4 regions of the Streptomyces sp. NBC_00569 genome follow, and region 1 is predicted to be linked to each of the others. Evidence: riboswitches for the same ligand, from Rfam matches in the RefSeq annotation. Region 1 holds a riboswitch; each other region holds the start of a gene.
What was found. A riboswitch is a leader RNA that binds a small molecule or an ion and turns the genes downstream of it on or off. The one in region 1 is predicted to bind cyclic di-AMP.

Region 1 (5,802 bases):
CCGGTGCACGGGCTTCATGCCGTCACGGGCGTCCGGCAGGGCCCGGGAGTAGATCACCGAGTAGGCGTACTCGAGGAAGGAGCCCTGCATTTCGTCGACAACGTCAATGTCGAGGATCCGCTCCTCGAAGTCGTCGGGAGGCGGGGTCTTCGTGCTGCGGCGGGCCATCGCTGCTGCGGCTCCTTCACAGATGCTGCCGGGGCATGTACGAGAATCTGACGCGCACCATTGTGGACCGCCCCACTGACAACGCCGACCGCGACCCGTCCGTACGGCGTTCGGTGCTCGCTCTCGGCGTACCCAGTGCGGGAACTTCGCCAGGCGTCAGAACGCTTGCATACAGTGGCAGAACTGGCAGCACATCTGCAGTTTCCGCGATAGTTCCGCGATCGAAGGGACGTACATGCCCATGGGTCACACGGCCACCGCCGAGGCCGGCTCCGGCGGCCTGACAGCGACCGAGCACCGCCTCGACAACGGGCTGCGCGTGGTGCTCTCCGAGGACCACCTGACCCCGGTCGCAGCCGTCTGCCTCTGGTACGACGTCGGCTCGCGCCACGAGGTCAAGGGCCGCACCGGCCTGGCTCACCTCTTCGAGCACCTGATGTTCCAGGGCTCTAAGCAGGTCCACGGGAACGGGCACTTCGAGCTGGTGCAGGGCGCCGGCGGCTCGCTGAACGGGACGACGAGTTTCGAGCGCACCAACTACTTCGAGACCATGCCGACCCACCAGCTGGAGCTCGCGCTCTGGCTGGAGGCCGACCGGATGGGCTCCCTCCTCGCCGCGCTCGACGAGGAGTCGATGGAGAACCAGCGCGACGTCGTCAAGAACGAGCGCCGCCAGCGCTACGACAACGTTCCGTACGGGACCGCGTTCGAGAAGCTGACCGCCCTCGTGTACCCGGAGGGCCACCCGTACCACCACACGCCCATCGGCTCCATGGCCGACCTGGACGCGGCCACGCTGGAGGACGCGCGGAACTTCTTCCGTACGTACTACGCCCCGAACAACGCCGTCCTCTCGGTCGTCGGGGACATCGACCCCGAGCAGACGCTGGCCTGGGTCGAGAAGTACTTCGGCTCCATCCCGCGCCACGACGGCAAGCAGCCCCCGCGCGACGGCGCCCTGCCCGACCGGATCGGTGAGGGCGTGCGTGAGGTCATCGAGGAGGAGGTCCCGGCCCGCGCGCTGATGGCCGCCTACCGGCTGCCGCAGGACGGCTCGCGCGCGTGCGACGCGGCCGACCTGGCCCTGACGGTCCTCGGCGGCGGCGAGTCGTCCCGGATCTACAACCGTCTCGTCCGCCGTGACCAGACCGCCGTCGCCGCGGGGTTCGGTCTCCTGAGGCTCGCGGGGGCGCCCTCCGTGGGGTGGCTGGACGTGAAGACGTCCGGCGACGTCGAGGTGCCGGTCATCGAGGAGGCTGTCGACGAGGAGCTCGCGCGGTTCGCCGCCGACGGTCCCACTCCGGAGGAAATGGAGCGCGCCCAGGCCCAGTTGGAGCGCGAGTGGCTCGACCGGCTCGGCACGGTCTCGGGCCGCGCCGACGAACTGTGCAGGTTCGCCGTCCTGTTCGGCGACCCGCAGCTCGCCCTGACCGCCGTCCAGCGCGTCCTCGACATCACCGCGGAGGAGGTCCAGGAGGTGGCCAAGGCCCATCTGCGCCCCGACAACCGCGCGGTGCTCGTCTACGAGCCCACGGCCCCTGAAGAAGCCCCCGAGGAGGCCGACGAGACCGCCCCCGAGACCACGGACGAGACCGCAGGCGGGACTGCAGACGAGGAGGCCGGCAAGTGACCGAGCTCGCGACCATGGACTTCCACCCGCAGCCCCAGGCCGGCACGGCGCGGCCGTGGGCGTTCCCCGCGCCCGAGCGCGGCACCCTCGACAACGGCCTGACGGTGCTGCGCTGCCACCGCCCGGGCCAGCAGGTCGTCGCCGTCGAGATCAACCTCGAGGCGCCCCTGGAGGCCGAGCCCGCCGGGCTCGACGGCGTGGCCACCATCATGGCGAGGGCCTTCTCCGAAGGCACCGACAAGCTCGCCGCCGAGGAGTTCGCCGCCGAGCTGGAGCGCTGCGGCGCCACCCTCGACGCGCACGCCGACCACCCCGGCGTCCGGGTCTCCCTGGAGGTCCCCGTCTCCCGTCTGCCGAAGGCGCTCGGCCTGCTCGCCGACGCCCTCAGGGCACCCGCGTTCGCGGACAGCGAGATCGAACGTCTCGTGCGCAACCGGCTCGACGAGATCCCGCACGAGACGGCCAACCCCGGCCGCCGCGCCGCCAAGGAGCTCTCGAAGCAGCTCTTCCCGGCCACCGCGCGCATGTCCCGCCCGCGCCAGGGCTCCGAAGAGACCGTCGCGGCCATCGACGCGGCGGCCGTACGTGCCTTCTACGACCGGCACGTGCGTCCCGCCACGGCCACCGCGGTCGTCGTGGGCGACCTCGCGGGCGTCGACCTCGACGTCCTGCTCGCGGACTCGCTGGGCGCCTGGACGGGGAACACGGCCGAGCCGCGCCCCGTACCGCCGGTGACGGCCGACGACACCGGCCGGGTCGTCATCGTCGACCGGCCGGGCGCGGTGCAGACGCAGCTCCTGATCGGCCGCGTCGGCGCGGACAGGCACGACCGGGTGTGGCCGGCCCAGGTGCTCGGCACGTACTGCCTGGGCGGCACCCTCACCTCCCGCCTGGACCGTGTCCTGCGCGAGGAGAAGGGATACACCTACGGCGTGCGGGCGTTCGGCCAGGTGCTGCGCTCGGCGCCGGACGGGACGGGCGCAGCGATGCTCGCCATCAGCGGCTCCGTGGACACGCCGAACACGGGTCCGGCGCTCGACGACCTCTGGAAGGTGCTGCGCACGCTCGCCGCCGAGGGTCTCACCGACGCCGAACGGGACGTGGCCGTACAGAACTTGGTCGGAGTCGCCCCGCTCAAGTTCGAGACCGCCGCGGCGGTCGCGGGGACGCTCGCCGATCAGGTCGAGCAGCACCTGCCGGACGACTTCCAGGCGGAGCTGTACCGGCGGCTCGCCGCGACGGGCACCGTGGAGGCCACCGCGGCCGTCGTGAGCGCCTTCCCGATGGACCGTCTGGTGACGGTGCTCGTCGGTGACGCAGCCCAGATCGAGGAGCCCGTCAGGGCGCTCGGCATCGGAGAGGTGACCGTCGTCACGGGCTGACCGTGACCGGTGTGCAACGAGGGGCCCCGGTGGGCGAGATGACCACCGGGGCCCCTGTATGTCCGAATTGAACCAGTGGTTGCCTGTCTGCCCTGTGGCATGCGCTACAAAAGCCCGGTTCCGTTTGTTGATTGAAAGATGCCCCGCTTAGCGTCGGTCCGGCTGTCCGCCAGATGTACGCCGCGCCCGCGGCACCGGACGGTCATCGCCGAGTCCCCCAAGGCGCGAGCCGGGGGAGCCGGGGACCCACCGTCCCTGGGGTGAATCGGACGCCCTTCCCTGAAGGGGGTCCGTAGGAGACCTTCCTGCTCCGAACCCGTCAGCTAACCCGGTAGGCGAGAAGGAAGGAAAGGATCAGCCACTCCATGGCGTTCACCCGTGCCACCGGGAAGCACCGTCGCCCGAGCCGTCTCACGCGCACCACCGCGCAGGTCGCCGGCGTCGCCGCGCTCACCACGACCGGTGTCATCGGAGGCCTCGCCGCCCCCGCCCTCGCCGCTGACGACGCGTCTCTCGAGCAGACCGGCCTGACCAAGGCCATCTCCATCGGCGACTCCCTCGCGGAGCAGATCGACGCGCAGGCCGCCGCCCAGCAGCATGCCGCCGACGTGGCCGCCGCGAAGGAGAAGGCCGAGGCCGCCGCCAAGAAGAAGGCCGAGGAGGACCGGCGCAAGGCCGCCGCCAAGGCCAAGGCCGAGCGCGAGGCCAAGGAGCGCGCAGCCCGTGCGGCCGAGCGCAAGCGCCTGAACGCCTTCGTCATGCCCGTCACCGGCTCGTACGTGTCGACCGCGTACAAGGCCAGCAGCGGCCTGTGGTCCTCCGGCAGCCACACCGGCATCGACTTCCACGCCGCCAGCGGCACTTCGGTCCACGCCGTGGGCGCGGGCACCGTCGTGGAGGCGGGCTGGGGCGGCGCCTACGGCAACAACATCGTCATCAAGATGAACGACGGCACGTACACGCAGTACGGCCACCTGTCGTCCATCGGCGTCTCCGTCGGCCAGACGGTCATCCCGGGGCAGCAGATAGGCCTCTCCGGGGCGACCGGCAACGTCACCGGCCCGCACCTCCACTTCGAGGCGCGCACGAGCCCCGAGTACGGCTCGGACATCGACCCCGTCGCGTACCTGCGCCTGCACGGCATCAACGTCTGACCTTCGCCGCGCAGTCGCGACGACGTCACCGAAAGCCCCGGCTCACCGAGCCGGGGCTTTCGGCGTCACCGGCCACGCTCGTCACCGACGCGGCTCGTTCGCCCCCGGCTGCGCTGTCCAAAAAATATCCATGGATTACGGCCTGCCATCGGAAATTCGCGCCCGCTGGAATAGAGTCGCCGGGCAGGCGCGCTGAACGGATTTCAATCGCGCTGTACGAGCGACTGTCAACCGCGTTTCGCGGGGATTAAGGCGGAGGTCGGTTCATGCGCATTCCGGCGCACTCGGTATGCACGGCGATCCGCGACGACATCGTCTCCGGTGTCCACGAGCGCGGCGGCAGACTCACCGAGGAGGTGCTCGCCCGCCGCTACGGAGTCTCCCGCGTCCCCGTGCGCGAAGCGCTGCGCACTCTGGAGGCCGAGGGCTTCGTCGTCACCCGCAGGCACGCGGGCGCGTGCGTCGCCGAACCCACCACGCAGGAGGCGGCGGACCAGCTGGAGATCCGGATGCTCCTCGAACCGCTCGCCGCGGCCCGCGCCGCGCAGCGCCGCACCGAGGCGCACCTGAAGGTGCTGCGAGGCCTGGTCAGGCTGGGCCAGGAGCGCTCCCGGCGAGGTCAGAGCGAGGATCTGCGCTCGCTGGGCGGATGGTTCCACGAGACGCTGGCGCAGGCGTCCGGCAGCAGGGGGCTGATCACGATGCTCACGCAGCTCCGCCACAAGATCGCGTGGATGTACACCGTCGAGCACCCCGCGCAGCCCGCCGACTCCTGGGCCGAGCACGGGGCGATCGTGGACGCCGTGGCGCGCGGTGACGTGGAGCGCGCGCGGGCGCTCACGGCGCAGCACACGGAGCGCGCGATGGCCGCTCACCATCTGCGCGCCCCTCGTAAGAGTGGTCATGTGAGGACTTCGCAACATCCCGTCAACACGGCGGGGCTTCAGCATTAACAGAGGCGCCGTATACAAAGAGGGCGGCCCATTTTAAGGGCCCTGTTTCTGCTGTCCCGAAATTATGAGAACAGGGTCGCAGAAAGATAAAGGGTCTGCTCGGAAAATCCGAACAGACCCTTTATGTGGCGCGATCTTCTGCGAGCAGCAAACGGCGCCCAAGAATCCAGGAACCCGGTAGGGGGCAACACTGAGCGACCCCGCACCGGCCCGTACTAGACGGTCTCGGGAAGCTCCTCGAGCCCCTCGGAGACCAGCTTGGCCAGGCGGTCGAGCGCGATGTCCGCACCCTCGACGTCGGAGGCCAGGACGATCTCCTCGCCGCCGCCGGCGCCCAGGCCGAGCACCGCGAGCATGGAGGCGGCGTTGACGGGGGTGCCGTCGAGCTTGGAGATCGTCACGGGGACGCCGGCCGCCGTGGCCGCGCGGACGAAGATGGAGGCGGGGCGGGCGTGGAGGCCCTCGGCCCAGCCGACGTTGACGCGGCGCTCAGCCATGTGATGCTGCCCTTCAGG
Region 2 (5,802 bases), 6.5 Mb from region 1:
CCGCGATCATGGAAGCCGAGGGAGTCCACGTCGACGTCGTCCGGGCCGTCGACCACGACATCGCCACGGGCGTGTGGCCCGACATGACGGAGCACGGCTGGGAGACCGACGCCTGGCCGGACCTCTACCGTCAGGTCATGGCCGCCGACATCCTCGTGCTGGCCGGACCGATCTGGCTGGGCGACAACAGCTCCGTGACGAAGCGGGTGATCGAGCGCCTCTACGCCTGTTCCAGTCTTCTCAACGACGCAGGACAGTACGCCTATTACGGCCGCGTGGGCGGCTGCCTGATCACCGGCAATGAGGACGGCGTCAAACACTGCGCGATGAATGTCCTCTACAGCCTGCAACACCTGGGGTACACCATCCCTCCCCAGGCGGACGCCGGATGGATCGGTGAGGCCGGCCCCGGGCCCTCCTATCTCGACCCGGGTTCCGGCGGCCCCGACAACGACTTCACCAACCGCAACACCGCGTTCATGACCTGGAACCTGCTGCACCTGGCCCGGGCGTTGAAGGATCTCGGTGGCATCCCCGCCTACGGCAACCAGCGCACCGCCTGGGACGCCGGCTGCCGCCACGACTACGAGAACCCGGAGCACCGGTAGCGGCGCCCGCAGAGAAACGGAGCATCCCGCCCCGGCGTCGGTCGGATGCCGCGCACGCCGCGAGGGCACGCGTACCCCCGGCAGCAGCCGCGTCCCGTCAGCCCGCCGCACAACCGGACCTGAGGAAGGGCCGTCACGCGGCTCAGCACACCCCGGCGCCTCCTGCCCGAAGACAGGAACGCGCCACGACCACAAGTCCGTTCGCACTTGCGCACAGCACACCTTCACTCGGATGAAGTGTTCACATATCCCGAGCGACTGGCGAATCAAAGGCAAGCAAAAGCGTGCACCGGACCATTCTCGGCTGCACGATCTCGGCCTTGCCGAAAAGAGCACCCGCATCTTCGGCAGACGGCCGAACCCTCACGAACTCGCGGATCATTTCGGAACAGCCTTTAGTGGCGCTCCCAGCCGAGTTTCTCCTCCGTCCGAACGGTGCCGCAACTCCGACGTTGCCGGTACGTTCCACGCACCGGGGTAACTGCCTCTGTTCCTGGGCTTCTTGGCGGCGGGTCTTCGGTTCGAGTCCGACCCGGTGCAGGCGCGTGCCGAGTTCCCGTCCCCGGCCAAATCGACCACTGAGGCCCGGGATTGACCAGGTCCCACGCGAAGGGGCGCCTCCCCGGAAGTCCGTAGTCGGCAGAGGACTTCAGCAGCTTCCTCCCGGTCCGAGCCGAGACCTTCACCGGCATATCGGTGACGATCGGCAACTGACCCAACTGACTTCCCATCACCTGCAGACCCTTTCCTCAGCTCACGCACATCCTGAGCCGGCAAAGATCTCCAGGTGCCGCATAAGAGCCTTCACTGCTGAGCCCGGGGTATTCCGCGAGATCAGCAGGTCTACGCGACGTGTACTCGCATGACGGAGCCCGTCGCCCTCGCTTCAGTCGATCTTTCTGCCGAACCGCACACGGCGACGTTCAGGCACCACCCCGACCGACACCTGCCCATGAGCCCTGCAGGGGGCATTCCTCGGCCCGCACCCCCCGACCGATATTCACCGTAATTCACCACATAAGGTACCAAAAGCGACACGACAGTATGTCCGTCTTGCCTTAGAATTTGCCATTTCACGCCATTAGCCGCGTACAAAACGCTCTGTCCATATCGGAGGCATTCACGCGAAATATCGCACTCTGATATGCAATCTAATGGCATCCCGACCCGTATCCCCTTCAGTGAGTCCTGTCACAGGGACGGGCGCCGGCTCCGAGCTCCGCTGAGCCCACTTCCCTTCCGCACAAAGAAGGTTGGGCTTTTCGATCAAACAGAGCGGCGGGCTCCCGTGGCCAGAGAAAGGGCTCTCACATTCCCCTGTGGGAATTCTGGTCTTGTTCCGCCCGCTCCTTCTCGCCTAATGTCACCGTCAATCCGGATGGAACGCCGAATCCTGCCGCTGTCCGGAACCCCACCCACTCGGTTACGCACGGCAGGAGCGGGGGACCCAGTTAAGCCGCCGATCCGGTTTCCGGAACGGCTCGGGGTGAAGTCGCATTCGCAGTGCGTCCGGACATCTCCCGTCCGAACCCGACAGCTCACCTCGTAGGCGACGGAGAGGAAACAGAACATGCCCGCAAAGGGAAAGCACCGCCGCATCAAGTCCATCTCGCTCACCCGGGGAATCGCCGTCGCAGGCACGGGCGCGGCTGTGCTCGTTCTCCCGGTGCTCGGCGCGACCAGCGCCGGTGCGGCCCAGGGCGTCCCGGCTGCAAAGAGCGCCGCGGCCCCCACGACGTACGTCGTCGCCCAGGGCGACTCCCTCGCCAAGATCGCCCGTGAGCACTCTCTGAGCGGCGGCTGGAAGAAGCTGTACCAGGACAACCGAGCCACCGTCGGTGACAACCCGGGGCTGATCCACCCCGGCATCAAGCTCACGCTCGGCACGAAGAGCCCGGCCGAGCCCGCGGCCACCAGGGCGTCCGCCGAGCGGGCCGACCGCTCCGAGCAGCGGACCGCGCTCACCGCCACCCCTGCGAAGAAGACCTACACCAACAACCTCGACGGCTGGATCAAGGAGTCGCTCGACATCATGGCCAAGCACGGGATTCCCGGCTCGTACGAGGGCATCCACCGCAACATCATGCGCGAGTCCTCCGGCAACCCGCTGGCCATCAACAACTGGGACTCCAACGCTGTCGCAGGTACCCCGTCCAAGGGGCTCCTGCAGGTCATCGACCCCACGTTCAAGGCCTACCACGTGGCCGGTACCTCGATGAACAGCTACGACCCCGTCGCCAACATCACCGCCGCCTGCAACTACGCGGCCGCCAAGTACGGCTCGATCGACAACGTGAACGGCGCGTACTGACAGCCGGTTTCACCATCAGGCTCGCAGTCGTCGCGGGCGGACCGGGCTCGTCCTGTGCCTGCCGTACGAGCAGGAACTCCCCAACGACTGCCTGTTGAAGCGCATCGATGATGCCGTGGCCCTGAAGTCCCGTAAGCACGAAGGGACTTCAGGGCCTTCTTCTGTCCTGTTCAACCCCTTGCACGCCATCACCGCCGTGCATATCCTCCCCGCGAATCGAAGCGCTTCGACATCACGGAGAGACACAGCATGGCAGACTCACACCCGGTCATCCCCGGGTTCCACCCGGACCCCAGCGTCTGCCGCGTCGGCGACGACTACTACCTCGCGTGCTCGAGCTTCGAGTACGTCCCCGGGGTGCCGCTCTTCCACAGTCGCGACCTGGTGCACTGGCGGCAGATCGGCAACGTCCTCGACCGGCCCGCACAGCTGCGGCTGCCCTGGGACACACCCTCCTCCGCCGGGATCTACGCGCCGACGCTGCGCCATCACGACGGTCGCTTCTGGCTGATCGTGACCAATGTGAGCTCGGGCGGCGGCAATCTGCTCGTCTCCGCGACCGACCCGGCGGGCCCCTGGTCGGACCCGGTCCCGCTGCCCGGTGTCCCCGGCATCGACCCGGATCTCGCCTGGGACGAGGACGGCGCGTGCTGGGTCACGGTCGCCGGGATCTCCCAGGTCCGCATCGATCCGTACACCGGTGAGACGATCGGCGAGCCGCGCCCGCTGTGGTCCGGCACACCGGGCGCCAAAGCCCCGGAGGCGCCGCACCTGCACCACGTGGGCGACCACTGGTACCTGCTGATCGCCGAGGGCGGCACCGAGCGTGGTCATGCCGTCTCCGTGGCCCGGGGCCCCGCGCCCACCGGCCCCTTCGAACCTTGTCCGGCCAATCCGGTCCTGACCCACCGCAGCACCGACGACCCCGTACAGAACACCGGCCACGCCGACCTGGTGCAGGCGCCCGACGGCACGTGGTGGATGGTGTTCCTCGGGGTGCGGCCGCGCGGCGGCACCCCCGGCTGGCACGTACTCGGCCGCGAGACCTTCCTCGCGCCCGTCACCTGGGAGGACGGCTGGCCGGTCGTCGGCCCGCCCGTGACGGCCGGGCCCGCGCCCGCCTCCGCCGAAGCCTTCACGGACGACTTCGACGACGCCGATCTGCAACCCTCCTGGATCTCGCTCCGCCACCGCTCACCACAGCACTGCACCACGAAGGAACGACCCGGCCGGCTGACGCTCCACGCCCTCGGGGCCGGGCCCGACGCCGCCGACGTCACCTTCGTCGGCCACCGGCAGCAGCACCTCTCCTGCCGCGTCCGCGCCCACCTCGACCCGGCGGACGGCACCGGCGGCCTAGCGGTCCGGCTCGACGAGCGGCACCACTACGAGATCGAGGCCGACGCCGCCGAAGTACGGGTGATCGCCCGCGTCGGACCGTTGCGCACCGTGGTGGCCTCCGCACCCCGCGCGACAGTCGGCGGGCCGCTCGTGCTGGGCGTCGACGTGACGCCCACTGACACCCCGCACGACGCGCGCACCGGCCCGGACACGGTCGCGTTCGGCGTCGAGGATCCGCACGGCACGTTCACCACGCTCGCGGCCCTCGACGGCCGCTATCTGTCGACCGAGGTGGCAGGCGGATTCACCGGCCGCGTCATCGGCCTGTACGCCGCGGACGGCACCGCCCACTTCGACTGGTTCCGCTACGAGCCGCTCACCGTCTGAACCCGGCTGCTGACCGGGACCACCGAACCCAGCCGCTGAAAGGGACCCCGTATGAGACAAGCACGGAGCCGCAGACGCCGCGTCGGACGGTTGGCGGGCCTCTTCCTGGCCCTGCTCACCACCGTCAGCACCTCCCGGACAGGGGCTGTGGCCGCTGCCCGCCCGGCTCCGGCCGCGGCCGCCTCCGCCATGGACACCGTCGCCGCCATGCAGCCCAGCTGGAACCTGGGCAACACCCTCGACGCCGTCCCCGATGAGACGTCCTGGGGCAACCCGCCGGTCACCAAGGCGCTCTTCGACACCGTCAGGAGCCAGGGTTTCCGCAGCGTGCGCATCCCCGTCACCTGGGGCAACCACCAGTCGGACCAGGCGCCTTACACGATCGACGCCGCGTTCCTGAGCCGGGTTCGGCAGGTGGTCGACTGGGCCCAGGCGGACGGTCTGCGCGTCGTGCTGAACATGCACCACGACTCCTGGCAGTGGATCAACAAGATGTCCACCGACCACGACCAGGTGCTCGCCCGCTACGACGCGACCTGGCAGCAGATCGCCACTGCGTTCAAGGACGAACCGCGCACTCTGCTCTTCGAGAGCATCAACGAACCGGCCTTCGACAACGCCGACGACGCCCGGAAGACGGCGCTGGTCGACGAGCTCAACACCTCGTTCCACAGCATCGTGCGCGCGTCGGGCGGCGCGAACGCGCAGCGCCTCCTCGTCCTGCCCACCGTCGGCGCCACTCCGGACCAGACCCTCATGGACGACCTGGCAGCCACCATCGACGGGCTCGACGACCCCAACCTGGTCGCGACCGTGCACTACTACAGCTTCTGGCCGTTCAGCGTGAACATCGCCGGCTACACCCGCTTCGACGCCACCGTCCAGCAGGACATGACCGACGCCTTCGCGCGGATGCACGACACGTTCGTCGCCAAGGGCATTCCGGTGTACCTGGGCGAGTACGGGCTCCTGAGCTACCCGGACTACACGCATCAGGACTATGTCGAGCGCGGCGAGGCCCTGAAGTACTTCGAGGCGCTCGGTCACACAGCCCGCGTCAACGGCGTCACCACCGCGCTGTGGGACCCGTTCTCGCTGCTGAACCGTGAGACGCTGCGCTGGCGCGACCCCGCCCTCTTCGCTCTCGTCAAGTCG
Region 3 (5,802 bases), 800 kb from region 1:
CGCTCACCCCGCACCGGATCGCCGCCGCCGACCGCGACGGCGCCGAGCTCCTCTTCGTACACACCCTGCTGCAGAGCCCGTCCGCCGCGCTGTGTCTCGGCCCGGCGACGGGCGGCGGCGACCAGCCCCAGGGAGGCCTTCGATGAACGCAGAACCGGACGACATGACCGAGCCGCAGCGCCGGCCCGCACGGCGTGACATAGAGGACAAGCTCCCGCGCGGCATCTGGGTGCGCCTGCTCGTCTACGTCTTCGCCGGGCACCTCGTCGCGGGCTTCATCTATCTGCTGTTCACGCTGGGGGCGTCGCGCGGGTGACGCCCCCAGCGGCCGGTGAGCGTCGGTCGACTCAGTCGAGGAGGCGCTCGCGCAGCCGCTCGCGCCCGGCGGAGGTCAGCTTGAGGCCTTCCTCCAGGTAGCGGTCGGTGGAACCCCAGGTCTGCTCGACCTGCTCGAAGGCGGCCGCCAGATACGTGGCGCGGGCGTCGAACAGGGGGCTCAGCAGCTCCATGACCTCGGGGGACATCGCGTCCTTCGAGGCGCTGCTGCGGTGGACCTTGTAGCGGCGGTGCGTCGCGTTCGACTCCAGGTAGTCGGCCTCGATGGCGTCGCGCTCCACACCCACGGCCAGGAGCGTGACCGCTATCGACAGACCCGCGCGGTCCTTGCCGGCCGCGCAGTGCATGAGTGCCGGAACGCTGTCCTCGGCGAGGGAGTGCAGGACCTGGCTGTGTTCGGCGGTGCGCTCGGTGATGATCGCCCGGTACGACGTGATCATGCGGTTCGCGGCCTGGCCCTCGGCGAGGGCGGCGCGCAGGTCGTCGAGGTTGCCGTCGCGGACCATCTGCCAGAACTCGGCGCCGTCCGCCGGGTCGGTCAGCGGCAGATTCACGTTCCGCACGCCGGGCAGCGTGACGTCGGGGCCTTCGAGGCGCTGGTCGGCGGCGTTGCGGAAGTCGAAGATCGTGTGCAGCCCGAGCGAGGAGAGGAACGCGGCGTCCTCATCCGTGGCGTGCGCGAGGTGACCACTGCGGAACAGCACGCCCTGCTTGACCCGTCGGCCGTCCACGGTCGGGAGACCACCGACATCGCGGAAGTTGCGCACTCCGGCCAACTCGGGCTCGGTGGACGGGACCTGCTGCGTCACGGGGGCTCCTCCCGGTCGACCGCGGCGCTGCTCGCCTGCGGGCGCCTTCGACGATACGACATGGCTGCCGGGGGCAACCATGTGAGAAGAGGCCGGCGATTGCGTGCTGAATGCCCGAAATAAGCAGGTAAGTAGGCAATAGGGCGTTACGAGATAACTAACCCCGAAATGAGGCCATATGGTGGCCGATAGGTGAGCAGGGTCATAGCGGTGACCGTGTGTGGCGACGGGCCCGAATGAATTTCCAGCAGGTATCGCACTTGCAAAGATCGCGAATCGACGGAGCGTGACGGCCTTTTCCGGAAAGGATCATTCAAGGATCAAGAACCGGAATGGCCAGGGGAATTCGCGGCTTGTCCCCGCGCTCTCCGCTCGCTTACGTTCAGCGCAATCCGGACGGACCGCCTCATCCTGCCGCCGCCCGGAAACCGCACATCGATCCGTGCTCGGCAGGAGCGGGGGACCCAGGTAGACCGCCGATTCCGGGACACCGGAACGGCTCGGGGTGAAGCCGTGCCCGAAACGGGCGCGGCCGGGCAGCTCCAGTCCGAACCCGACAGCTCACCTCGCAGGCGACGGAGAGGAACCCCCCATGCCCGCGAAGGGTAAGCACCGCCGTCCCAAGTCCCAGGGCTTCGCCCGCACGATCGTCGTCGCCGGCGTGGGCGGCGCCGCGCTCGCGCTGCCGCTGTTGGGTGCCACCGGTGCCCACGCCGCGACTCCCGCGGCCGCCCACTCGGTCGTGAAGGCCGCGGCCGCTCCCGCCGCTGCCAAGACCTACGCCGTCAAGGGCGGGGACACTCTTTCGAAGATCGCCGCCGCGCAGAACGTCAGCGGCGGCTGGAAGAAGCTCTACTCCGACAACCGCTCGGCCGTCGGCGACAACCCGTCCCTGATCCATCCGGGCCTGAAGCTGACGATCGGCCAGAAGGCCGCGGCCCCCGTCACGCAGGCTTCCGCGCCCAAGGCCGCCACCGGCGCCGGCTACACGCTGCCCGTCCAGAGCGCCTCCATCGGCACGGCCTACAAGACCGCGGGCAGTATGTGGTCCAGCGGCTACCACACCGGTGTCGACTTCGTGGTCCCGACGGGCACCCCGATCAAGGCCATAGCCGCGGGCACCGTCGTGTCGGCCGGTCTTGACGGCGCGTACGGCAACGAGGTCGTCATCCACCACGCCGACGGCAAGTACTCGCAGTACGCCCACATGTCGTCCCTCTCCGTCTCGTCCGGGCAGACCGTGACCGTGGGCCAGCAGCTCGGCCTCTCCGGCGCGACCGGCAACGTCACGGGCCCGCACCTGCACTTCGAGATCCGCACCACCCCGAGCTACGGCTCGGACGTGGACCCGGCCGCGTACCTCCGTGCGCACGGTGTCTCGCTCTGACCTCGACGCTGTGACGTCGCCCCGACCCTGACGGTGTGACGTGAAGGTGTCTCGCTGAGGGCGAGGTGTGACGTGAAGGGGCGGGTCCGGTTCCGGGCCCGCCCCTTCACGTGTCCCCGTCGTATTCCTCAAATCTCGAAACTGACCGGGTGGGCTATATCACCACCCGTCAACCCCTGCCTACGGTCGCGTAGGTCACATCGCAGGGTGAAAGATGTGTGGTCGTGGCAAACGAATCGAGATCACTCAGCGGCGGCACGATTCGGTCCTACGCGGCGGTGGGGGACAGCTTCACCGAAGGCGTCGGGGACCCCGGTCCCGACGGGGCCTTCGTGGGCTGGGCCGACCGTCTCGCCGTCCTCCTGGACGACCGGACCCCCGAGCACTCCTTCCGGTACGCGAACCTCGCCGTGCGCGGCAAGCTCCTCGACCAGATCGTGGAGGACCAGCTCCCGCGAGCCGTCGAACTCGCCCCGGACCTGGTGACCTTCGCCGCCGGCGGCAACGACATCATCCGCCCCGGCACCGACCCCGACGACGTCGCGGAGCGCTTCGAGAAGGCCGTGGCCCGGCTGACCTCCGCCGTCGGCACGGTCATGGTGACCACCGGCTTCGACACCCGGGACGTCCCGGTCCTCAAGCATCTGCGCGGCAAGATCGCGACGTACAACGGGCATGTGCGCGCGGTCGCCGACCGCTACGGCTGCCCCGTGCTCGACCTGTGGTCCCTCAAGACCGTCCAGGACCGCCGTGCCTGGGACGACGACCGGCTGCATCTCTCGCCCGAGGGGCACACGCGGGTCGCGCTGCGGGCGGGGCAGGCACTCGGCGTCGAGGTGCCGGCCGACCCGGACCAGCCGTGGCCGGCGCAGCCGCCGCGCGGCACGCTGGAGGTGCGGCGCGACGACATCCACTGGGCGCGGGAGTTCCTGGTGCCGTGGATCGGCCGACGGCTGCGCGGCGAGTCGTCCGGCGACCACGTGGCGGCGAAGAGGCCGGATCTGCTGCCGCTCTGACGGGAGCCGCACGCGTCATGGGGGAGCTTGCCCTTGGGGGCGGCTCCCCCGCGCTGTTTCTCCGGGGTCGCACCTCGGCCCCCTCGGGAGCCCGACGTCGCGGCGCGGTCAGCCGGCCGTCGCCGTCAGGTCCGCGCGCTCGAGTCCCAGCTCGCGGGCGAGCGCGTCGTCGACCCACTCCTGCATGCGGGCCCGTGAGACCGTCCCCGTGTACGCGGTCATCTGTACCGCGAGACCGTCGAGGAGCGCCGTCAGGCGCAGTGCGGCGCCCGCCGGGTCCGGGCAGTGGAACTCGCCCGCCGCCACGCCCTCCGCGACGACCTCCGTGAGCGCCGCCTTCCACTGCTTGTCCAGGTCGCGCGTCACCTCCCGCAGCGCGGGCTCGCGCAGTGCCGCGGACCAGCCCTCGATCCACAGCCGCCACCCCTTGGCCTGCCCGGTCGGCGCGTACCAGCGCACGGCCGAGCGCAGCCGGCGCAGAGCCGTCGTGCGCTTGCCCAGCAGCTTGCGCAGATGCGCCAGGTCGCCCTCGGCGGCGTGCGCGAACGCGGCCGAGACGAGCTTTTCCTTCGTCGAGAAGTGGTACAGAACCAGCGCGTTGCTCACCCCGAGCGCTGCGGCGACGTCGGCGATGCGCACGGCTGCCACGCCCCGCGCCTCGATCTGCTCGATGGCGGCCCGCAGCAACTCTTCGCGCCGCTCGGCCACGCTCAACCGCACTCTTGCCACGCGGTAACCCTACACACGGGCGCCGGCGGCGGGCGCCGAGTCGCGAACCCGGCGCGAACGCCTCGTGCACGACTCTTGACAGTGCCCAGTGGTGCCCGTCACAGTCTCGCTTACTGACTGGCCGTTCAGTCAATAGAGCGACCGGGGAGCCGGTCGCGGCACCGTCACAAGAAGAGTCGCAGCACAGTCCGAGAACAACCGTCACGCCCCGTGCCCCGCCGTGCAGCAGGAGTTTCCCCGTGACCCAAGCGCCGCCGATACCGCCGACCGAGCCGTCCGCCGAGGACGCACCCGACCTGCCTGACCTGTCAGAGGGCTGGGGTGAGCAGCGCTCCCGGCTCAAGAAGGACCTGCGCAGGCTCGACGTGCTGTTCTTCCTGATCTGCACCCTCGTCGGCCTCGACACGATCGGCTCCGTGGCCGCCCAGGGTCCGCAGGGCCTGACCTGGATGGCGATCCTCGCCCTCGCGTTCTTCCTCCCGTACGGGCTGCTCGTGGCCGAACTCGGCTCGGCCTTCCCCGTGCAGGGCGGCCCCTACGTGTGGACGCGCCTGGCCTTCGGCAGGCTCGTCGCCGGAGTGAACCAGCTCCTCTACTGGATCTCCAACCCCGTCTGGGTGGGCGGCAGCCTGTGCATCATCGCCCTCACCACGTGGGAGGAGTTCTTCACCCCGCTGCCGGGATTCTGGAAGTACGCCGCCGGCCTCGTCTTCATCTGGGGCGGAGCGCTCGCCGTCGTCCAGTCCGTGCGCATCGGCAAGTGGGTGCCCATCGCGGGCGCCGTCGCCCGGATCGTGCTCCTCGGGTTCTTCCTCGTCTCCGTGGTGGTGTTCGCCGTCCAGCACGGCGTGCACGCGCTGCCCGCCGGTGAGTTCGTCCCGACATACGCCGGATTCGTGGCGCTGGTCCCGGTCCTGATCTTCAACTACGTCGGCTTCGAACTGCCCAGCTCCGCGGCCGAGGAGATGACGAACCCGCGGCGCGACATCCCTCTGTCGATCCTGCGCTCGGGCTTCGCGGCGGTGCTCCTCTACGGCGGCCCGATCCTCGGCATCCTCTTCGTGCTGCCCAGTAAGGAGATCGGCAGCCTCGGCGGCTTCATCGACGCCTGCAAAGCCGTGTTCACGGTCTACGGCGGGTCGATCGCGGCCGACGGCACGGTCACCCTCACCGGCCTCGGCTCCGTCTTCGGCGGGGTCGCCGCGGCCGGCCTGATCATCGGCCTGCTGACCTCGGGTGTCACCTGGGCCATGGGCGCCCACCGCGCGCAGGCCGTCGCCTGCGCGGACGGCGCGGGACCGGCGTGGCTCGGCCGCATCTCCGAGAAGCACGGGACACCGGTACGGGTGAACCTGCTCTCCGCGGTGCTCGGTTCGATCCTCTTCGTGGTCGCCCTCAACCTCACGGGCGGCAACGGCGAGAAGTACTTCGCGGCGGGCCTCGGCCTGACGATCTGCACCACCTTCATCTCGTACGTCATCACGTTCCCCAGCCTCGCCGTGCTGCGCCGCAAGTACCCGGACAC
Region 4 (5,802 bases), 1.2 Mb from region 1:
GGCGGTCAGGCCGGGCGCACCACGCTGTGGATCGGCATGTAGTAGATCGACTCGACGCGGACGTTCGCGCCCGGCTTCGGGGCGTGGATCATCTTGCCGTCGCCGATGTAGATGCCGACGTGGCTGATGTCGTCGTAGAAGAAGACCAGGTCACCGGGCTGTGCGTTGGCAGTGGTGACGGTCGTTCCGACCTTGACCTGGTCCCAGGTCGTGCGCGGCAGCGAGATGCCGGCCGCCTTCCACGCGGCCTGCGTGAGGCCCGAGCAGTCGTACGAGTCCGGGCCCGTGGCGCCCCACACGTACGGCTTGCCCATCTGGGACTCGGCGAAGGCGATGACCTTCGCGGCCTTGGCGGCATAGCCGCTGCCGGTGCTGCCGGAGCCCGTACCCGTACCCGTGCCGGAACCGCTGCCCGTGCCCGGGTTCTCCTTCTGTTGTGCCTCCTCGGCCGCCTTGCGCTTGGCCTCCGCCTCGGCCTGCTGGCGCGCCAGCTCCTCCGCCTTCTTCCTGGCGGCCTCCTGCTTCTTCTTCTCGATCGCCGCGAGGCGCGCCTTCTCCTCGGCGGTCAGCTTCGACAGGAGTTCGCGGGCGTCGCCGAGCTTCTGCTGGACGTCCCTCTTCGTGCTCCTGAGCGTGGCCTGCGAAGTGGTCAGCGTCTCCAGGCTCTTGGCCGCCTCGGTGCGCTTCTTCGTGGTGGCGGCCTGCTCGGTCTGGTAGTCGTCGACGGCCTGTTTCTGGCGGCTCGTGAGCCGGCTCATCAGCTGGTCCTGGTCGAAGTAGTCCTGCGCGTCGTCGGCGAGGAGCAGCGTCGCGGTGTCCGAGACGGCGCCCGTGCGGTACTGGGCGGCGGCGAAGGTGCCGAGCTCCTGGCGGGCCTTGTTGAGCTTCTCGGTCCGCTGCGCGACGTCGTCGAGCAGGTCGCCGACGCGCTTCTGCTGCTTGGTGGTGCGCTCCTTGGCCGCGTTGTACTTCTCCGTGGCGACGCCCGCCTGGTGGTAGAGGGTGTCGACCTTCTTCTGGACCTCTTCCAGGCTCGGCTTCGGAGGCGCGGAGGGGGCGGCGGTCGCGCTCTGCGAGAGCAGGGCTATGGACGTGAGGGCCGCCGTGGTGATTCCGACGACGGGGGCCGTGCGGGGACCGGCTGTCCTGCTGCGCGGCTTGCGGTGCGACGCCAAGGGGCGCGTCTCCTTCCCATGACCGCCTACCGGGTTAGCTGTCGGGTTCGGGCGGAGATTCGGAAGGCTGCCCTACGGCCGCACCCTGACGGGTCGTCGGCTGATTCACCCCAAAGGTCGTGGGTCCCCGGTTCCATGCCTCTCGGCGTACTGAACTCAGCGGGGGCGACCCGTTCGCGGCGCGGTTGCCGGCGGGGGGACGGGTGGCCCGCGGAGCACGCTAACCAACTCGTGTGGCTGCTGTGAAGGTTGATGTTCGATATGCCCGATACATTTTCGTGACCTTCGTCAATCTTGTTCGTGACCCCCGGTAACCCTCACGGAAGGTGATTCCCGCACTACGAGAGGTGGCCGGGTTCACGAAGTCGGGGGGAAGTTTCCGGGGCGGCCGTGGGTGTCAGTGGGGCGGCCTAGACTCGTAGAGCGATGAGCAGCCTCTTTGACGACAGCTTCCTGGCGGACCTCACGGCTTCGAAGGCCAGTGAGGAGCATGCCCCGCCGCCGCCCGAGGACGACACGGCTCCGGAGCACGTTCCGGACGACCTGTTCGACGGGAAGTTCGACGTGCCCCCGGCCAGGGACGCGTACTACCGGGACGGCGCCCCGCGCCCGGCGCTCGACCCGGCGGCGCTCCTCGACGGGCTGAACGAGAACCAGAAGGCGGCCGTCGTCCACGGCGGCTCCCCGCTGCTCATCGTGGCGGGCGCGGGCTCCGGCAAGACCCGTGTGCTCACGCACCGCATCGCGTATCTCCTCGGCGAGCGCGGCGTGCACCCCGGCCAGATCCTCGCGATCACGTTCACGAACAAGGCCGCGGGCGAGATGAAGGAGCGCGTCGAGTCCCTCGTCGGCCCGCGGGCGAACGCGATGTGGGTGTCGACGTTCCACAGCGCCTGCGTCCGTATCCTGCGCCGCGAGTCGAAGAAGCTCGGCTTCACGTCGTCGTTCTCGATCTACGACGCGGCCGATTCCAAGCGCCTCATGGCCCTGGTCTGCCGCGACCTCGACCTGGACCCGAAGAAGTTCCCCCCGAAGTCCTTCAGCGCCAAGATCTCGAACCTGAAGAACGAGCTGATCGACGAGGAGGACTTCGCGGCTCAGGCCGCCGACGGCTTCGAGAAGACCCTCGCCCAGGCCTACGCGATGTACCAGTCCCGCCTCCGCGAGGCGAACGCGCTGGACTTCGACGACCTGATCATGACGACGGTGAACCTCCTGCGTGCCTTCCCGGACGTCGCCGAGCACTACCACCGCCGCTTCCGCCACGTCCTGGTCGACGAGTACCAGGACACGAACCACGCGCAGTACGCGCTGGTCAGGGAGCTGGTGGGGACGGCCGGCGGCGGCCGGGCGGAGGACGAGCCGCCGCGTGAGGGCGACCTCCCGCCGGCCGAGCTGTGCGTCGTGGGTGACGCCGACCAGTCGATCTACGCGTTCCGCGGAGCCACCATCCGCAACATCCTCCAGTTCGAGGAGGACTACGCCGACGCAACGACGATCCTGCTCGAGCAGAACTACCGCTCGACGCAGACCATCCTCTCCGCCGCCAACGCGGTCATCGAGCGCAACGAATCCCGCCGCCCCAAGAATCTGTGGACGAACGCGGGCGCGGGCGCGCAGATCACCGGCTACGTCGCGGACACCGAGCACGACGAGGCGCAGTTCGTCGCCGACGAGATCGACCGGCTCACGGACGCGCGCGACGCGAAGGCCGGCGACGTCGCCGTCTTCTACCGGACGAACGCGCAGTCCCGTGTCTTCGAAGAGATCTTCATCCGCGTCGGCCTGCCCTACAAGGTCGTCGGCGGAGTCCGCTTCTACGAGCGCAAGGAGGTCAGGGACGTCCTGGCCTATCTGCGGGTGCTCGCCAACCCCGAGGACTCCGTCCCCCTGCGCCGCATTCTCAATGTGCCGAAACGCGGCATCGGCGACCGCGCCGAAGCGATGATCGACGCGCTCTCCCAGCGGGAGAAGATCTCCTTCCCGCAGGCGCTGCGCCGCGTCGACGAGGCGTACGGAATGGCGGCCCGCTCGACGAACGCGGTGAAGCGGTTCAACACGCTGATGGAGGACCTCCGCACGATCGTCGAGTCGGGCGCGGGCCCGGCCACGGTCCTGGAGGCCGTGCTCGAACGGACCGGCTATCTCGCCGAGTTGCAGTCGTCGACGGACCCGCAGGACGAGACCCGCATCGAGAACCTTCAGGAACTCGCGGCCGTGGCCCTGGAGTTCGAGCAGGAGAGCGCGACGGCGGACGGCGCGGCCGAGGGTGAGGGCGAGGCGAGCGTCGGTACGCTCTCCGAGTTCCTGGAGCGGGTCGCGCTCGTCGCCGACTCCGACCAGATCCCGGACGAGGAGGACGACGGCTCCGGTGTCATCACGCTGATGACGCTGCACACCGCCAAGGGTCTTGAGTTCCCGGTCGTCTTCCTGACCGGCATGGAGGACGGCGTCTTCCCGCACATGCGCTCCCTCGGCCAGGTCAAGGAGCTGGAGGAGGAGCGCCGGCTCGCCTACGTCGGCATCACGCGCGCGCGTGAGCGCCTGTATCTGACGCGCTCCACGCTGCGCAGCGCCTGGGGCCAGCCCTCGTACAACCCGCCGTCGCGCTTCCTGGAGGAGATCCCGGATGCGCATCTGGAGTGGAAGCGGACGGGTGCCATGGCGCCCGTCAAGTCGGCGGGGCCGACGAGCGGCATCGCCGCGTCCCTCTCGTCGTCGCGCTCGCGCTCGACACCGGCGTTCGCCACGCGCCGGGCGACGGAGAAGCCCGTCGTCGCGCTCTCGGTGGGAGACCGGGTGACGCACGACCAGTTCGGCCTCGGCACGGTCGTCGGCGTCAAGGGCACGGGGGCGAACGCGGAGGCCACGGTCGACTTCGGCGAGCCCAAGCCGAAGCGCCTGCTGCTGCGGTACGCGCCGGTGGAGAAGCTGTAGGGAAGGCCGCTGCCGGGAGAGGCTCGGCCCTACGTCGGGTCGAGCCCGTGGCTGCGGAGCCACGGGAGCGGGTCGACGGCCGAGCCGCCGCCGGGACGCACCTCGAAGTGCAGGTGCGGACCGGTGGAGTTGCCGGAGTTCCCGGAGTGCGCGATGACGTCACCGGCCTTGACCGGTCCGCTCATCACGGTGTGGCTGGAGAGGTGGCAGTACCAGGTCTCCGTGCCGTCCTTCGCCGTCAGGATCGTCATGTTCCCGTACGCGCTGTTCCACTGCGTACGGACGGTGCCGTCGGTCGCGGCCATCACCGGAGTGCCGTACGAGACGGGGAAGTCGATGCCGGTGTGCACGGACATCCAGTTGATGCCGGCCTGCCCGTAGTACGCGCTCAGCCCGCGCTGCTTGACCGGGAGGACGAACTTGGGCCGCAGACGCTCCTTGCGCGCCGCTTCCTCCGCCGCCTGCTTCCGCTCGGCCTGCTGCTTGGCCCTGAGGTCGATACGTTCCTGGGTGCGGCTCGCACGGTCGGCGAAGTCGCCCGCGTCCGCGGAGAGGTCCGCGAGCTGGGTGTCGAGCTTGTTGTTGGCTACGGAGGGCTTCACCGCGGTCGCGTCGGGCGCGGAGGCCGCCGTCGTGTCCTTGCTGTCGTCGCCGCCGAGCCCGCCGACGGAGGCCGCGGCGACTCCCGCGACGCCCATCACGCACACCGAGGGCACCGCGACCGTGAGCAGCGCGGAGCGCTTGGCGGGGGAGCGGCGGCGGGAGCGTGCGCGCTGGGCCGGCGTGAACGGGGCGGGCCGCTCGTCGCGGGCGACGATTTCCTCGACGTCGTCGAGACCCTCGCTGTAGCTGTCGTGATGACTGTCGTCGTGGCTCAACTCCGGCTCGGGAGCTTCGGGTTGGCCGTAGTCGTGTCGGGCGTCGGGGGCGCTGTCGTCACCTTCGGCGCCCGCGGAGTTCCACGCGGTGGCGTCGTACGCGCCGGTGTCGAAGATTGGCGCTTCGAAGGTCTGCGTCGCGAAGGGCTGGGCCTCGAAGGCCTGAGTCTCGAAGACCTGTGTCTCATAGGCCTGCGCGTCGAACGCCTGGGTCTCGAAGGCCGCCGGTGCCTGGAAGGTCTGCGTGGCGAACGCGTCCTGTGTGGTGAATCCCTGAGCCTGAGCCCCGAAGGCGTTCGCGTCCCACTGCCCGGTCTGGTCGGCCCAGGCGCTGTTGTCCCACTGGCCGGAATGGTCCGGTCCGGACTGGGCCGGAATACCGCCGAGTTGCTCGTGAGCGGCGGTCCCCCAGACAGCGGTGGTGTCGTAGCCGCCGGTGCCGTACGCGACGGCGTGCTGCTGCGCCGCGTACGGGTCGAGGTGCTGGGGTTCCTGCGTCGTCAGCGTCTGGTGCGCCCCGTTCGACCACTGGCTGTTGTCGTACGTGCCGGTGTTCTGCGCGCCGGGCAGGTCGCCGAAGAGGGGGTCGGCGGCAAAACCGCCGGTGGCGTAGCCGTCGTAACCGGTGTGGCCGCCGTACTGGGCGCTCTGCTGGTCATATGCAGCGTAGGGCGCGTAGTCGGCGTCCTGAGCCGGGGCCGGGGTGGTCTGAGTCCCCGACGGGTGACGGTCGTTCACCAACTTCTCTTTCGCCTCGACAACAGGGGCTGCCAGAGCAGTGCGGTGACTGTACCCGGCGGTATGCGGGCACG

Region 2: it holds a riboswitch for cyclic di-AMP, as region 1 does, so the genes downstream of both, OHO83_RS43880 (transglycosylase SLT domain-containing protein) here and OHO83_RS14480 (M23 family metallopeptidase) in region 1, are expected to answer to the same signal.
Region 3: it holds a riboswitch for cyclic di-AMP, as region 1 does, so the genes downstream of both, OHO83_RS11100 (M23 family metallopeptidase) here and OHO83_RS14480 (M23 family metallopeptidase) in region 1, are expected to answer to the same signal.
Region 4: it holds a riboswitch for cyclic di-AMP, as region 1 does, so the genes downstream of both, OHO83_RS19845 (C40 family peptidase) here and OHO83_RS14480 (M23 family metallopeptidase) in region 1, are expected to answer to the same signal.

What each region holds. Positions count from the first base shown of each region.
Region 1 is NZ_CP107783.1:3,222,298-3,228,099, reverse strand. Features, by position in the region: gene OHO83_RS14495 (DNA gyrase/topoisomerase IV subunit A) at 1-168, opposite strand, end outside; gene OHO83_RS14490 (M16 family metallopeptidase) at 404-1,798, shown strand; gene OHO83_RS14485 (M16 family metallopeptidase) at 1,795-3,180, shown strand; cyclic di-AMP (ydaO/yuaA leader) riboswitch at 3,377-3,532, shown strand; gene OHO83_RS14480 (M23 family metallopeptidase) at 3,546-4,334, shown strand; gene OHO83_RS14475 (GntR family transcriptional regulator) at 4,601-5,287, shown strand; gene OHO83_RS14470 (HPr family phosphocarrier protein) at 5,503-5,784, opposite strand.
Region 2 is NZ_CP107783.1:9,717,828-9,723,629, reverse strand. Features, by position in the region: gene OHO83_RS43885 (flavodoxin family protein) at 1-608, shown strand, start outside; cyclic di-AMP (ydaO/yuaA leader) riboswitch at 1,983-2,175, shown strand; gene OHO83_RS43880 (transglycosylase SLT domain-containing protein) at 2,179-2,919, shown strand; gene OHO83_RS43875 (glycoside hydrolase family 43 protein) at 3,169-4,647, shown strand; gene OHO83_RS43870 (cellulase family glycosylhydrolase) at 4,699-5,802, shown strand, end outside.
Region 3 is NZ_CP107783.1:2,426,919-2,432,720, reverse strand. Features, by position in the region: gene OHO83_RS11115 (helix-turn-helix domain-containing protein) at 1-146, shown strand, start outside; gene OHO83_RS11110 (DUF6126 family protein) at 143-316, shown strand; gene OHO83_RS11105 (tyrosine-protein phosphatase) at 348-1,145, opposite strand; cyclic di-AMP (ydaO/yuaA leader) riboswitch at 1,572-1,733, shown strand; gene OHO83_RS11100 (M23 family metallopeptidase) at 1,738-2,532, shown strand; gene OHO83_RS11095 (SGNH/GDSL hydrolase family protein) at 2,757-3,548, shown strand; gene OHO83_RS11090 (TetR/AcrR family transcriptional regulator) at 3,657-4,277, opposite strand; gene OHO83_RS11085 (APC family permease) at 4,517-5,802, shown strand, end outside.
Region 4 is NZ_CP107783.1:4,437,247-4,443,048, reverse strand. Features, by position in the region: gene OHO83_RS19845 (C40 family peptidase) at 6-1,175, opposite strand; cyclic di-AMP (ydaO/yuaA leader) riboswitch at 1,184-1,333, opposite strand; gene pcrA (DNA helicase PcrA) at 1,602-4,112, shown strand; gene OHO83_RS19835 (M23 family metallopeptidase) at 4,142-5,728, opposite strand.